2 linked regions of the Chelatococcus sp. YT9 genome follow. Each later gene encodes a partner of the first gene's protein in a complex. Links are inferred from orthologs where the notes say so. Each region holds a gene or a part of one and is shown in the gene's direction. Other genes may lie near its edges. The genes, in order: KIO76_RS17235 and trxA.

Region 1 (7,734 bases):
TCTTCGATGACCCTGGTTTCGCCGGCGGGGTGCTCGACCCAATTGGCCAGTTGGGGCGGCCGGCCCTCGACCTCCTCGATAATGCCGCGTCCCAGCGCATGAAACGTCGTGACGCGGCAAGCCAGTTCGCTTTCCTCGACCTGCAACTGCCGGGCGATCCGGGTCTTCAATTCATCGGCAGCACTCTTGTTGAAAGCCAGAAGCAGGATCTCCTCAGGCCGGTAGAGCTGCTTTTCCAGGACATAGGCAACCTTGCCGACCATGGTCGCGGACTTGCCCGAGCCCGCCGAGGCGACCAGCAAATTGTTGTCCTCGAGGCGAATGCAGGCTTCGCGTTGCTGATCGGACAGGGACCGCCCGTCGAGATCGTCGAAGAACGGCCCGAATTTTTCCAGCTCCGCGGCGACGAATGCTTCATTATAGGCTTGGCGAACGCCCGGATCCGTCAGGAAGGTGAATGACGCCGGCAGAGACGCCTTGAGCTTGACCGGCATCAACTGTGAATTCAGGAGCGGATGCGCGAGGGCCGCCGCCGCATCGCCTGGCACGCTGGCAATCGCCCGGCCAAGATCGGCCTGAGCGAGATACTGCCTGCTGCCTTCGGTGATTTTCCGAAGCCGGGCATCGACATCGTGCAAGCGGCCAGTTTCGGCGCCAATCAGGCCGAAAAGATGAGTATTGATGAAGGCGTGAAGGTCGGCGACCAATTGCGCGGCTGCTTCACCCGTCAGGCCGGACAGACCATCCGTTCTGCCGCGAGAGCGGATCTCAACGCTGTGCCACAGCAGAGCCTTGCTGGCCGAAATCGACACGATATCGAGGCAGGCAAGCTCGATATCGCCATCCTGGCGCAGCCGGATGCGCCCGGATGATTTCGGATCCAGGGTCAGCTTCCATTTTCCGGAAGCAAACAACCTTGCAAGAAAGCCGGGGCGGTATGTCTGCGCCCGGCTGGACAACAATTTGCTCAATGCCACATTCGATATGCCCGAAACATCCAGAATTCACATGGCTGATTATCAGCAACGTGTTGAGATGTTCCAAACCGGTGGCGGGCAGAGTCTTGAATGAGCGGTCATGAGCGCCGCAGGAACGACGCTCTGACTGCTAATCGATGCGGCGCACGCGCACCGCCTTGGGCATGCCCTCGACATGCATATACCGGCCGTCGATCACTACGTGCGGCCGGTATTTGTACTGATAACGATAATAGTACTGATCCTGGCGCCAGACCGTTCCATTGGCGAGCTTGACAATGGTATCGCCGCTCCAGCCCGTCCAGGCTCCTGCAATACGCGTCTGCATCGGCGTTGTTCTCCTAGTCGATTCGGCGGACGCGGATGCCGCGGCTCATGCCCTCGACATGCATGACGTTGCCGGACAGGGTCACCGACGGGCGGTAGGCGTAGCGATATTCATAATGATACTCCTCCTGGCGCCACACCGAACCGTCGGTCAGCCGGACGATGGTGTCGCCGTCCCAGCCGCTCCATTCATCCTCAACCTGTTTTCTCATCTGAGTCTCTCCTGGCGCCTCTGGCGTCACGCCGCGTTCGGCAAGCGCACGACGTCCGCGATTTCCGCGGCAATCTCTTCGACGGTGTGGGTGGCGGTGCTGCGCGCCAGTCGATCGGCGAGCGAAGCCGAGTAGCCGATCACCTCGCGTTTGGAGACGTTGTGCCAGATCGGGAGCAGGATCTGCTCGCCCGATACGGCGCGGGTGACGAGCCCGTCGAGCTCGTATTCGGGCCAGCCTTTGCCAAAGAACGCCTGCGACAGGACAACCACGCCGAAGCGGCTGCTTCCTAGGCCCCGGTCGATTTTGCGGCGAAGGCTGTCGCCGATCCGCAGTTCGAATTCGTCATACCAGACCGACAATCCTGCTTCGCGCAGTGCATTTGCCAGCGGTCGGACGACCTCGTCCTTGTCTTCGGACGCATGAGAGATGAAAACGTCGAACACTCGGCCATCGGGTGCCTCCGGGGGGCGGCGCGAGATCATCATCGGCGTCGCGGACGAGTGTGGGGACGCTGCGCAGCGGTGCCTCGTTGATCGTGGGCAGTGGGTTGAACGCCGCACCCGGGACGACCTGAACACCGGACCGCACCGATCCGCGAAGTCCCTGCATGTCGACGGCGACATGCCAGGTGCCGGAATGCGGTACCGGCAGCCGCACCGGAGAACGTTTGGCGAGTCCGCCGACGTAGCGATGCTGGCGCCCGGACTTGTAGCTGTTGAAGTTCGAACCATCCATGAGGCGGACGTTGGCCGCGCTGCCGCTGAGCGTCACCACGACGACACTGCCTCGTTCGACGTGTCCCAGATTGTAATGCGTGAAATTCATCGAGCTCTCCCGAGTACCGGCGTCCAGCTGACCGAAGAGCAGACTATCCGGGGCGCGGTGAGCCATCGCGAATCGTCTGTCTCTCAGGACAGATTCGCATGATAGGGTGACAAAATCTGGCACCGACGGCGGTCGCCAGAGCAGTCCCATGTGTCCCGACGCATAGCTGTACAATCGACAGCTATCATGTGGGTGCACACAGGGACTGGTGCCCTGCGACCTTTTCCGATATCCATCATCTCAATGATTCTTGAAACATTGAGATGAATATGGACGAGAAGCAGGCTCTCACGGCGTTTGCCGCGCTTTCGCAGGAGACAAGGCTACGTATCGTTCGGCTTCTTGTGACGGCCGGGCCCGAGGGAATGGCCGCAGGCGCCATCGGCGAAGCAGTGGACGGCGCGTCCTCCTCGCGCATGTCCTTTCACCTGAGCCATCTCGAACAGGCCGGGCTTGTCGAATCCCGGCGTGCCGGACGCTCCATCATCTACACCGCTGCACTCGGGGCGCTCTCGGGCCTCGTCGAATTCCTCATGCGCGACTGCTGCCAGGGCCACCCGGAAGTGTGCAACCCGGCCATGGCCGCGTTGTCACGTTGTTGCGAACCGACGAAAGCCGCCGCCCATGCCTGAAGCAACCCACCCCGATCGCATTTTCAATGTTCTGTTTCTGTGCACCGGTAACTCGGCGCGCTCGATCCTGGCCGAAAGCATCCTGAACAAGGATGGCGCGGGTCGCTTTCGCGCCTTTTCCGCCGGCAGTCAGCCCAAGGGAGACGTCCATCCTCTCGCGTTGAAGGTCCTGAAAAGCTTTGACTATCCCGACGGTGGATTGCGCTCAAAGAGCTGGGAAGAGTTCGCTGCGCCTGATGCGCCGGCCATGGATTTCGTGTTTACGGTCTGCGACAGCGCGGCCGGTGAAGCCTGTCCGGTCTGGCCGGGTCAGCCGATGACTGCGCACTGGGGCATCGAAGATCCCGCCGCGGTGGAAGGCTCCGAAATCGAACAGGAAGCCGCTTTCGTTGCGGCCCTTCGTTACCTCAAGAACCGCATCTCCATCTTTACCGCACTACCCGTAGCCAGCCTCGACAAGGCATCCTTGCGCGCCAAGCTCGTGGAGATCGGGCAATCGGACGGGGCGTCCTCGCCCCGCAACAGCGCCGCGTGAGGTCAGCCATGGACATCATCATCTATCACAACCCCGACTGCGGCACTTCGCGCAACACGCTGGCGATGATCCGCAATGCCGGTATCGAACCTCACGTCATCGAATATCTCAAGACGCCGCCGTCAGGGGCGATGCTCGCCCGGCTCATCCAGCGCATGGGCATTCCCGTGCGCGCCCTGCTGCGCGAAAAGGGAACGCCTTATGGGGAGCTTGGTCTTGGCGATCCGGCGCTGACCGACGACCAGCTTTTCGACGCCATGATGGCGCATCCGGTCCTCATCAATCGACCAATTGTCGTCACACCCAAGGGCGTGAAACTCTGCCGGCCCTCGGAAGAGGTGCTCGACCTGCTGCCGCCGCAGCAAGGCGAATTCATCAAGGAAGATGGCGAGCGCGTCATTGACGAGCACGGTCGCCGCGTGGCGAGCGCATAAGGGAAATCCATGTCCACATTCGAACGCTATCTGACCCTGTGGGTCGCGGTTTGCATTGTCCTTGGCATTGCACTTGGCCATTTTGTGCCGGGCGTGTTCCAGGCCATTGGCGCAGCCGAAATCGCCAACGTCAATTTGCCGGTGGCTGGGCTGATCTGGCTGATGGTTATACCGATGCTGCTCAAGATCGACTTCACCGCGCTCGGCGAAGTTGGCCGACACTGGCGGGGCATTGGCGTGACGCTGTTCATCAACTGGGCGATCAAGCCCTTCTCGATGGCCTTGCTCGGCTGGCTGTTCATCGGCTGGCTTTTCCGGCCCTATCTGCCGGCGGGCCAGATCGACAGCTATATTGCTGGCCTCATCATCCTCGCCGCCGCGCCTTGCACGGCGATGGTATTCGTCTGGTCGCACCTGACCAAGGGTGAGCCGCATTTCACGCTCTCCCAGGTCGCACTCAACGACGCGATCATGGTGGTGGCCTTCGCGCCGATCGTTGGTTTGCTGCTCGGCCTGTCGGCGATCACCGTACCATGGGGCACGCTCGTCCTATCGGTTGTGCTTTATATCGTGATCCCGGTGATCATCGCCCAAATTCTGCGCCGACGCCTCTTGGCAACCGGCGGACAAGCCGCGCTCGATCGGCTGCTCGCCAGGCTAAGCCCGGTCTCGCTGACGGCGCTGCTGGTGACACTGGTGCTGTTATTCGGGTTTCAGGGCGAACAGATCATCGCCCAGCCCATGGTCATCGGGTTGCTCGCTGTGCCGATCCTGATCCAGGTCTATTTCAATTCCGGACTGGCCTATCTGCTCAATCGGATCTCGGGGGAACAGCATAGCGTTGCCGGCCCCTCGGCGCTGATCGGCGCGTCCAACTTCTTCGAGCTGGCGGTTGCCGCCGCCATCAGCCTGTTCGGCTTCCATTCCGGCGCAGCGCTCGCCACCGTCGTCGGCGTGCTGATCGAGGTCCCGGTCATGCTCTCGGTCGTGTGGATCGTGAACCGCTCGAAAGGTTGGTACGAGCGGGGCAGCAAGACCGCGACTGTCGCGGAGGCGAACCACTCATGCTGAACGCTCTACCCAATATCGATCCCGGTTGCATCGCTGTTCCCGATACTGACCGGCTGCGGGCATCGCCTTCGGCGCATCGGCCGCGCATCCTGCTGCTTTATGGCTCGCTGCGCGAGCGCTCCTATAGCCGGTTTCTGGCGCAGGAGGCCGAACGACTGTTGAATGCCTTCGGCGCTGAAACACGCATCTTCGATCCGTCCGGCCTGCCATTGCCGGATGGAGCCGAGGTCGGTCACCCGAAAGTGCAGGAGCTGCGTGAGCTGTCGCTTTGGTCGGAGGGGCAGGTCTGGACGAGTCCGGAGCGGCACGGCGCGATGAGCGCGGTGATGAAGGCGCAGATCGACTGGATACCCCTTTCGGTCGGGGCCGTCCGGCCGACGCAGGGCCGAACACTGGCCGTCATGCAAGTATCGGGCGGCTCCCAGAGCTTCAACGCCGTCAATCAGATGCGGGTACTCGGTCGATGGATGCGCATGGTGACGATCCCCAATCAGTCATCCGTCGCCAAGGCGTTCCAGCAATTCGACGAGTCTGGCCGCATGAAACCGTCCTCCTACTATGATCGCGTGGTCGACGTGATGGAGGAGCTGGTCAAGTTCACGCTGCTCACACGGGATGTCTCGGTCTATCTCACCGATCGCTATTCGGAGCGCAGGGAGAGCGGGGAGGCTATGATGCGCCGCGTGAACCTGTCGGCGGCGACCTGACGCGTCATCCGATTGTACCCATCGTCACATAATCAACGGCGGCAATGTCCGTGCATATGAGAATTTCTGAATGGATCATGGCCGGCAACAACCACAAGGTAGCGTCTCCGAGGTTTTTCGCGTCTTTCTGAAGCTTGGCCTGACATCCTTCGGTGGCCCCATCGCCCATCTCGGCTATTTTCGTGATGAGGTGGTGACGCGCCGCAAGTGGCTCGGTGAGAGCGCCTATGCCGATCTGGTGGCATTGTGCCAGTTCCTGCCCGGCCCGGCCTCCAGCCAGGTCGGCTTCGCGCTCGGCCTCATGCGGGCTGGCTGGGGCGGGGCGGTCGCTGCCTTCCTCGCCTTCACGCTGCCGTCTGCGCTGCTCTTGTTTATCCTCGCCCTGACGGCAGCGCGGGTTGAAAGTCCCGTAGGCCTGGGCGTCCTGCACGGGCTGAGGATCGTTGCCGTCGCCATCGTGGCGCAGGCAGTCTGGGGTATGGCGCGCAATCTTTGTCCCGACAGGGAGCGCGCGACCATAGCGGTGGCGGCCGTAATCCTGCTGGCATTTACCCCAGGCGCTCTCGGGATGATGGGCGCAATCTTTTTAGGAGCCGTTGTCGGGCATGGCCTTGGTAAGGGACAAGAAGCGACCGGCACGCATTTGCCCGTGCCAGTCTCGCGGCGAGCGGGGATGACTGCGCTGGCGCTGTTCGCCTTGCTCCTGGTTGGGCTGCCGGCTCTGGCCGAGCTCGGCCAGGGATTTGCGCTGACCGACAGTTTCTATCGCGCCGGCTCTCTGGTCTTTGGCGGCGGCCATGTTGTGCTGCCGCTATTGCAAGCCGAAACGGTCGTACCGGGTTGGGTAAGCGAGGATGCGTTCCTAGCTGGCTATGGCGCAGCGCAGGCGGTGCCCGGACCGCTGTTCACCTTTGCCGCCTGGCTGGGCGCAGTCATGGGACCTGAGCCGAATGGTGTTACCGGTGCTGTGATCGCACTTCTGGCGCTGTTTCTGCCGGGCTTCCTGATCCTGATTGGCGCACTGCCCTTCTGGGACCAGTTTCGGCGCAAGGCATGGGCGCAATCGGCCATGCAGGGCGCCAATGCGGCGGTCGTGGGCATTCTCGGCGCAGCACTCTATTCACCCGTCTTCACCAGCGCCCTCAGCGGGATGCCCGACTTTGCGCTGGCCCTCACCTGTTTCGTCGCGCTGACAGCGTGGAAAGCCCCACCTTGGGCGGTCGTCCTTCTGGCCGCAGCAGGTGGCGTTGCGTTGGGCTTGATGGTGTAAGCGCGCGCATCCGGCCACTGGCGCATCTTTCATGCTGCACGCCGCGCTATCTTTCTGCGGTAGGCGTGGCGTGGGACCGGTTGGCCCGCGACCGGATTGCTTGCCGGCGGCGAGGTTGGTGTCCTTTCCTTGGCGCGAATAGGATCGCGGAGGAGGCGCAGGCCGTTCAGCACCACAAGCACTGTGCCGCCTTCATGGCCGATGACAGCCAGCGGCAGCGGCAATTCGAAGAACAGCCCGCCAACGACGAGAACCGCCATGGCGCCCATGGCAAAAATCAGGTTCTGGCGGATGATCGTGGCTGTGCGGCGCGCTAGCCGGTGGGCGTCGGCCAGCCTGCTCATATCTTCCGAAAGCAGCGCCACGTCAGCGGCCTGGAGCGCAACGTCCGAACCGGCTGCTCCCATGGCGATGCCGACATCGGCGCGCGCGAGCGCCGCAGCGTCGTTGACGCCGTCGCCGACGAACGCCACCTTGCCTGTCGTCGCAAGTTCGCCCGCCATCCGGACCTTGTCCTCCGGTAGCATATCGGCGTGGATCTCTTGGGGCTTCAGCCCGAGTTCCTCGCCAATTCGTAAGGCGACGGGAAGGCGGTCGCCCGTCATCATGACGATCTTCTCCACACCGCCCTCACGCAACGCTGTGAGCGCCGGCCCGGAGGTCGAGCGCGCGATATCGGCGACGGTGACCGCGCCCAGCACCCGCGCATCCCGACCGGCATAGATGACTGTCTGCGCATCC
Region 2 (7,572 bases), 2.2 Mb from region 1 along the record:
GGAGCTCGCGGATCTCGCCCCTGAGGTCGCCGCCCGCGCAATTTTTCTTGCGGAGGCGCTGCGTCCTGCCGAGACGACCCATGTTTGGGCAGAGCATCGAAGGGGAACCGACGATCTCTTCGCCAGAGACTTCGCCGCCACCACGGACGCCGCCCTTGCAGGCTTGATCCTCGTGGAGGCGCCGGACGAGCGCTCGGAGGCGCTGGCCGCGGCCCTCGCCATGCGCGAGACGCTGGAGACGCCGGGCGCGACGGTCGCGCTCGTCACCCCGGACCGTATGCTGGCGGAACGCACTATCGCCGAGCTCGCCCGGTGGGATATCGCGGTAGAGGATTCGGCCGGACTCCCGCTGAGCCGAACCCGCGCGGGAAGCCTTGCCCAGCTCGTCGCGGACGCGGCGCTTGCCGACTGCGCGGCACCACAGCTGCTGGCGCTTCTCAACCATCCCGACGCGACTTTCGGACAGAGCTTCGCGACGGCACGCCAAGTGGCGGCGGAGCTCGAAATCGGGCTGCTGCGCGGTCCGGAGGCACCACCTGGTATCGCCGGTTTGAAGGCCATTCTTCCCGAACGTCAGAGGGAAGCGGCGAGCCGTCGCAGCCCGCGCCCCTTGCGGCGCCTCGGCCCAGCCGCGTGGAACAGGGTGGCAGCGCTGCTTGACGCGCTCCAGGCCGCCTTCGCGCCGCTCGAGCGACAGATTCTCGCGGATGGTCAGGTCGATCTCGTCGCCATGGCCTCAGCGCACGACGAGGTGTTGCGCGCGGTTTCAGCACGCACGTCGGATGAGGATTGGGACCCGCCGCGGGCAGATGGCTGGGGTGATCTCGCCAGCCTGTTCGACGATCTCGCGGTCGTGCAGTCCGCCGAACTCATCGGCCGCCCCGGGGATTATCCCGCGTTCTTTGCAGGGCTTCTCGCGGAGCGCGTGCTGCGCCGGGGCGAGGCGGCCCATCGGCGCGCCAAGGTCTTCGGCCTGCTGGAGGCTCGTCTCCTGACCGCTGACAGGATCGTGCTGGGTGGCCTCGACGAAGGCATCTGGCCGCCGGCCGTCCGGACGGACGCCTTCCTCAATCGGCCCATGCGCACCGCGCTGGGCATGAGTCCGCCGGAGCGGCGCATCGGCCAGACTGCCCATGACTTCGTCGAGGCGCTCGGCACGCGTGATGCCGTCATCACCCGCTCGCTCAAGCGCGAGGGAGCGCCGACCGTGCCGTCGCGTTTCCTGCAGCGCATGAAGGCGCTGGCGGGGAGCGAAGCCTGGGAGGCGGTTCGTGCGCGGGGCCGCGCCATCCTCGCCTGGGCCGAGGCCATCGATCGGGTGCCCGCTGAGCCGCCCTTGCGCCGGCCAATGCCGAAGCCGCCGCTCCACCTCATACCGCGCTCCCTCAGTGTCACTGAGGTGGAGACGCTGGTGCGCGATCCCTATGCCATCTACGCCCGGCATGTGTTGAAGCTCGACCCGCTGGACGGGCTTGCGGTGCCGCCGGGCGCCGCGGACCGAGGCAATCTCGTCCATGAGGCGCTCGGCCGTTTCGCCCTGGCCTATCCGGCGGCGCTTCCGGCCGATGCGCTCGCCGCCCTCACGGCGATCGGTCGCGAGGTCTTCGCTCCGTATGGCGCCTACCCCGATGTCATGGCCCTGTGGTGGCCGCGCTTCCTCAGGCTGGCGGAGGCGTATGTGGCCTGGGAGGCCGCCCGTCGGCCGGGGCTGGCGCGGCTTCACGCCGAGATTTCCGGGGGGCTCGATCTGGTGCTCGCGGACGGGTCGAGCTTCGCCCTGCGCGGGCGGGCCGACCGCGTCGAGGAAAGCAGCGACCGTGCCGTCATCGTCGACTTCAAGACGGGTCAGGTGCCGACACCCAAGCAGATCTTCGCAGGCTTCGCGCCGCAGATGACGCTGGAAGCCGCGATGCTGGTGGCCGGCGGTTTCAAGGGCCCGGCGCCGATGCCCGCGGACCGGATTGACCTTCTGTATGTTGGCGCCAGCGGCGGCAAGGAGCCTCTCAAGCCTCGACCCGTGCAACCGGAGCGAGGCGAGACCCGGAGCGTCGCCGATCTCGTCGCAGAGCACCCCACCCGACTGGCGCAGCTCCTGTCACGCTATTGCCGAGGCGAGATCGGTTTCGCGTCGCGTCCCTTTGCGGAATATGCCAAGCGCGAAGGGGTCTATGACCATCTGGCGCGGGTGCGCGAATGGTCCATCGGCGGCGACGACGGAGGCGGCGAATGAACGCTCCGCCATCATCCACCCGGGTGTCCTCTGCCGATGAGGTGATCGGCCGGGTCATCGCCCAGCAGCACCGGGCCGCCGATCCCGCCGCCTCCGCCTGGGTGTCGGCTAACGCGGGTTCCGGCAAGACCACCGTGCTTGCCAACCGGGTGCTTCGGCTCCTGCTCGCCGGCGCGGAGCCCGGCCGCATCCTTTGCCTCACCTTCACCAAGGCCGCCGCGGCCAATATGTCGAACCGCGTGTTCGACGATCTCGGCCGGTGGGTGGCGCTGGATGACGCTGCGCTCGATGCCGCCTTGCTCCGCCTCACCGGCAAGCCTTCGACCGCCGATCTCCGCTCTGTCGCCCGCCGGCTCTTCGCCCGCGCCATCGAAACGCCGGGCGGGCTTAAGATCGAGACCATTCACGCCTTCTGTGAGCGCGTGCTGCATCTTTTCCCCTTCGAGGCGAATGTCCCGGCGCGCTTTGAGGTGCTGGACGACACGGACGCGGCCGATCTCCTCGCTCGGGCACGCGTTGCCGTGATCAGCGATGCCATCGCCGGTCGCGCGCCCGCGCTCGAGACTGCGCTGTCCCGGCTGGTGGAGGAGGCGGGCGACGTCACCATCGACAAGGCCCTTGCTGAGGCATTGCGCGCCAAAGCCTTGCTGCGGCAGGGTGTTTCGAGCTCGGGCGGCGTCGCGATCGAGTCCATCAAGGAGGCGCTCGGGCTCGCGCCCAACGACGATCGCGCCGGCGTCGAATGGGCGATCCTGGGCGAGGGCATCCCCGAGGCCGAGTGGCCCGACATCATCGCGGCACTCGCCGCGGGGCAGAAGACGGACAGGGATCTCGCCGATTGCCTCGGTAGCGCGCTCGCCGCGACGAACCAGGCGGACAAGCTTGCCGCCTATCAATCGCTGTTCTTTACCAAGGCTGGAGAGCCGCGTTCTGATAGTCGCTTCGGCACGAAAGCCATCGATCCAGTCCTGATCCAGCAGCTCCGCGACGAGCGTGATCGGCTCTGCGGGTTGTCCGGACGGCTCAGGGCGGTGCTCGCCGTCGAGCGCACGGCCGCCCTGCTGACGCTGGCAAGTGCTGTCTTCAAGCGTGTCGAGGCCCTCAAGAACGCGCGCGGGGCGTTGGATTTCGACGATCTCATCGGACGGACGGTCGATCTCTTCGCTCGCCATGAGGCGGCCTGGGTGCTGTACAAGCTGGACGCCGGCATCGACCACATCCTGGTCGACGAGGCGCAGGACACAAGTCCGGCGCAATGGCGCATCCTCAAGGCGCTCGCGGAGGAATTCACCGCCGGCGAGAGCGCCGCGCTGACGCAGCGGACGCTGTTCGCGGTCGGTGATCCCAAGCAGTCTATCTACGGCTTCCAGGGCGCGGCGCCGCGCGAGTTCGATGGCAGCGGGCGTTATTTCCGTCAGCGCGTCGAGGCTGCCGGCCAAGCCTTTGAGGATGTGCGCCTGACCGTATCCTTCCGCTCGGCGCCAGAGGTGCTGAAGGCGGTTGATGCGGTCTTTGCCGATCCCCAGCATTTCCAGGGGCTGTCGTTCGATGACCTCGCCGTCGGCACGGTGCATGAGAGCGCCCGGCCGCAGCTCGCGGGCCTTGTCGAGTTCTGGGAGACCGAGCGCCCCACAGAAGTGGTCGATTCAGAGGCCTGGACGCTGCCGGTCGATGAGCTCGAAGAAGGGTCACCCCAGGTGCGGCTGGCGCGGCGTATCGCGCGCGCCGTGAAGCACTGGACCGGAAAGGGCGACGACGGCCGGCACTTCTCACCCGGCGATATCCTCATCCTCGTGCGCAAGCGCGGAGGGTTCTACGAATCTCTGATCCGCGCGCTGAAGGACACCGGTCTGCCGGTCGCGGGCGCAGACCGGCTCAAGGTCACCGAGCACATCGCGGTGCGCGATCTCGTCGCCGCCGGCCGCGCGGCTTTGTTGCCAGCAGACGACCTGACGCTCGCAGCGCTCCTGAAATCCCCTCTCGTCGGCTTGGACGACGATGATCTCATGCGGATCGCCGCTGAGCGGCCCGAGGATGGCTCGCTCGATCACGCCCTGGCGCTGGCGGCGGAAGCCGGCGATATCAGGGCCGCGCGCACCGTCGCGCTGCTGGCGGAGTGGCGGCAGCGGGCGCGCCGGGGCGGCCCCTTCGCCTTCTACGCTCATCTTATCGGGCCTGGTGGCGGACGCCGCCGGCTGGTGGCGCGTCTCGGCGCAGAGGCGGGCGACGCTATCGACGAATTCATGGCCGCAGCGCTCGGCCATGAGCGGCGGCAGGCGCCCTCCCTGGCCGCCTTCCTCATCGCTTTCGGCGAGGCTGAGCGCGAGGTGAAGCGCGACCTCGAAGACGGTCATGATGAGATCCGCGTCATGACCGTGCACGGCGCCAAGGGGCTGGAAGCACCCGTTGTCATCCTCGCCGACGGTTGCGACGTCCCCAGTGGGCGCACCGATCCGAAGCTTTTCGCCATCGCCGGCCGCGATGGCCTTGCCTTGCCGATCTGGTCTCCCAGGAGCGAGCTCGATCCCCCGCCGGTCGCGGACGTACGTGACAGATTGCGGCGCGAGGCGGAGGAGGAGCACAACCGTCTGCTCTATGTGGCGATGACTCGGGCCAAGGAGCGGCTGGTGGTCGCGTCCTACACGAGCCTTGGCCGTGACACGAAGACCGGTGATTACAAACCGTTGCCGGACAAGAGCTGGCCGGCAATGATCCGCAAGGGACTTGAGGCCGGCGCATACGGGCTGGTTCAGGCCCGGGCCCCCCACGGCAACGGCACCGTATGGCGTTGGCGAGATCCGGCGCGGGTGGCGAGCCCCTCCCAGACCCCGAACGTCACCTCGTCCGCTTCGCCGACCCTGCCCGCCTGGCTCGATCGCGCTCTGCCGCCCGAAGCGGAGGCGAGACCCCCTCTCAGGCCATCGAGCGCCCTCGGCGCGGCTGATCAGCTTCCGGAGGCCGCAAGTCTTTCCTCCGCCCCCCTTGGCGGAGCCTTGGGCTTGCCGCTGCCGCGTTCACGGCGGGATGAGGACGCCCGCCGCGTTGCCCGGCTTGGCGGCGACTTCCTGCACAGGCTCCTGCAGCATCTACCAGAAGGCTTCAGCCGTGGCGGTGAGAATGCGGCGCGGGAAATCGCGAAGCTTCTGGAGGTACGCGCGGCAGGGCTCGATGCGGTAAGGCGAGAGGCCATTCTCGCTGATGCGCTGGCGGTGCTCGTCCGGCCGGACCTCGCGGCCCTGTTCGGTCCGTCAAGTCGCGCTGAAGTGCCGATCGCCGGCTCGATAATTATCGATGGTGAGACTGTGCCCGTCTCGGGCCAAATCGACCGTCTGGCCGTGACCGACGACGCAGTCCATGTCGCCGATTTCAAGACGAGTCACTGGCCGCCCGCAACGCTTGAGGCGGCTCCACCGGGCCATCTCGCGCAGCTTGCGGTGTATGCGGCCTTGCTCGCGGAGGTTTATCCCGATCGGCCCATCCGCGCCTTCCTCGTCTATACGCGAGGGCCACGGGTGTTCGCCGTGCCGCCGGAGGCGCTCGAGGCTGCACTCATGCTTGTCAAGCAGGCGTGACTTGTGCTGCCTGCTCCTTGACCCACCCCGGGACGCTTCTTACGTTCCTCATCCAACGGACGGCCATGGGCTCTCCCGTGCAGCCTGCCACCACGAAAGGTTTTTTCATCATGGCGACCATCAAGGCAACCGATGCGAGTTTCGAGGCCGACGTCCTGAAGGCCGGCGAGCCGGTGGTTGTGGACTTCTGGGCGGAATGGTGCGGCCCCTGCAAGATGATCGGCCCGGCCCTTGAGGAGATTTCCACGGAGCTCGCCGGCAAGGTCAAAGTCGTGAAAGTGAATGTGGATGAGAACCCGGCGACCGCCGCGCAGTTTGGCATCCGTTCCATCCCGACGCTGCTCCTCTTCAAGGACGGCAAGCTCGCCGGCCAAAAGGTCGGCGCGGCGCCAAAGAGCGCCCTCTCGGACTGGATCTCCGGTTCGGTCTGATTCGATCCGGCGCCTGCGGCGCCGCGTTTTTCGAGAGAGTGAAAGAAAGCCCGGCGCTCTCGCGGAGCCGGGCTTTTTTATTGACGCAGTCCGTGTGGCAAGCAGGGTGACACGCACAGGACCGCCGGCGCTGATCCCTTCCCTTCAGGGGAGGGGGCGCCGCAGACGCCGGGTGGGGCTGCGCCGGGACTGATCCGTCCGGAAGATGGCAGCAACAGTTTATTGCCAGCGGAGCACCATTCCCGGCCTCGTCACTCCACCCGACCTCGCTGGCGCGAGCCCCCTAAGGGAAGGGATCGCTGTGGCAGTTTGCCACTCGCTGCGCATCAGCGGCGAGGAAACGCGGGGTGGTTTCCGCTGCAATCCGGCGGACGCTCAGGTCGGCGGAGTTCCGTTCGCCGCCAGCACTTCGCCAGCGAAATAGAGCGACCCCGTGATCAGGATGCGGGGAGGATGCTCCCAATCCTGGTGTCTGAGGGAGGTAAGCGCAGCCTCGACACTGGCATGAGCCGACGTGACGAAGCCGAGCTCCTGGGCGATTTCGGCGATTTCCTCGGCGGAGCGCGCCGCGAGCTGCGTCGTCATCGACACCGCCAGCAGCTCGCGGGCAAGGCCAGCGAAGGGGGAAAGGAAGCCGACCGCATCCTTGGTGCCGAGCATACCGACGATGAGCACGAGAGGCGCGGGCCTGCTCTCTTCCATGTCAGCCATGGCGCTGGCGACGGCGCGGCCTCCATCCGGGTTGTGCCCCCCGTCGAGCCAGATTTCAGCGCCGTCAGGCGCATGCCCGATGAGATCGCCGCGTGTCAGGCGCTGCATCCGTGCTGGCCAGTCCGCGGTTTTGACTCCCGCCTCATACGCGGTGACCGGTAGACGATCGAAGCCGCCGGTTCGCAGCGCCGCGATCGCGGTGCCCGCATTGATATGCTGGTGGCGGCCAGTCAGGCGAGGCAGCGGTAGATCGAGGAGGCCGCGCTCGTCCTGATAGACGAGGCGCCCGCCTTCCTCATGCACGGAAAAATCCTGTTCGCCGATGATCAGCGGCGCCCCGATGCGCTCGGCTCGAGCTTCCAGCACGGCTGAGGCCTCTGGATCCTGCGGCGCGAGGACCGCGGGCACGCCGCGCTTGAAAATCCCGGCCTTGGCCGCGGCGACACTGGTGATGCGGTTGCCCAGATATTCAGGATGGTCCAGTGAGACGGGCGTCACCACCGTCACCAGCGGCTCCGAGATAACGTTGGTGGCATCGGCCTCACCGCCGAGCCCCACTTCGAGAAGGAGGACGTCAGCCGGATTTTCCGCAAACAGCAGAAACGCCGCAGCTGTCGTGATCTCGAAG

The links.
Region 2: the proteins of KIO76_RS17235 (region 1) and trxA are in contact, whole or in part, in an NMR structure (PDB 2IPA), measured with the Bacillus subtilis proteins. The link is inferred for Chelatococcus sp. YT9 from one-to-one orthologs.

Annotation. Positions count from the first base shown.
Region 1 is NZ_JAHBRW010000001.1:3,736,447-3,744,180, forward strand. Bases 1,809-4,739 are described here. They hold KIO76_RS17235 (arsenate reductase ArsC), read left to right. Parts: upstream 1,809-2,968; coding sequence 2,969-3,511; downstream 3,512-4,739. Other genes in these bases: KIO76_RS31080 (toll/interleukin-1 receptor domain-containing protein), read right to left, coding at 1,809-1,962; KIO76_RS31620 (DUF1883 domain-containing protein), read right to left, coding at 1,862-2,494; KIO76_RS17230 (ArsR/SmtB family transcription factor), read left to right, coding at 2,614-2,976; arsC (arsenate reductase (glutaredoxin)), read left to right, coding at 3,520-3,945; arsB (ACR3 family arsenite efflux transporter), read left to right, coding at 3,955-4,739. Also shown: KIO76_RS17205 (UvrD-helicase domain-containing protein), read right to left, coding at 1-971; KIO76_RS17210 (hypothetical protein), read right to left, coding at 1,108-1,305; KIO76_RS17215 (hypothetical protein), read right to left, coding at 1,319-1,516; more of KIO76_RS31080, read right to left, coding at 1,543-1,808; more of arsB, read left to right, coding at 4,740-5,016; arsenical resistance protein ArsH, read left to right, coding at 5,010-5,723; chrA (chromate efflux transporter), read left to right, coding at 5,794-6,993; KIO76_RS17260 (heavy metal translocating P-type ATPase), read right to left, coding at 7,023-7,734. UniProt on the Bacillus subtilis protein: Catalyzes the reduction of arsenate [As(V)] to arsenite [As(III)]. In vitro, can dephosphorylate para-nitrophenyl phosphate (pNPP).
Region 2 is NZ_JAHBRW010000001.1:1,508,979-1,516,550, forward strand. What follows is about bases 4,804-7,572. They hold trxA (thioredoxin), read left to right. Parts: upstream 4,804-5,912; coding sequence 5,913-6,233; downstream 6,234-7,572. Other genes in these bases: addA (double-strand break repair helicase AddA), read left to right, coding at 4,804-5,802; KIO76_RS06825 (bifunctional folylpolyglutamate synthase/dihydrofolate synthase), read right to left, coding at 6,609-7,572. Also shown: double-strand break repair protein AddB, read left to right, coding at 1-2,230; more of addA, read left to right, coding at 2,227-4,803. UniProt on the Bacillus subtilis protein: Participates in various redox reactions through the reversible oxidation of its active center dithiol to a disulfide and catalyzes dithiol-disulfide exchange reactions.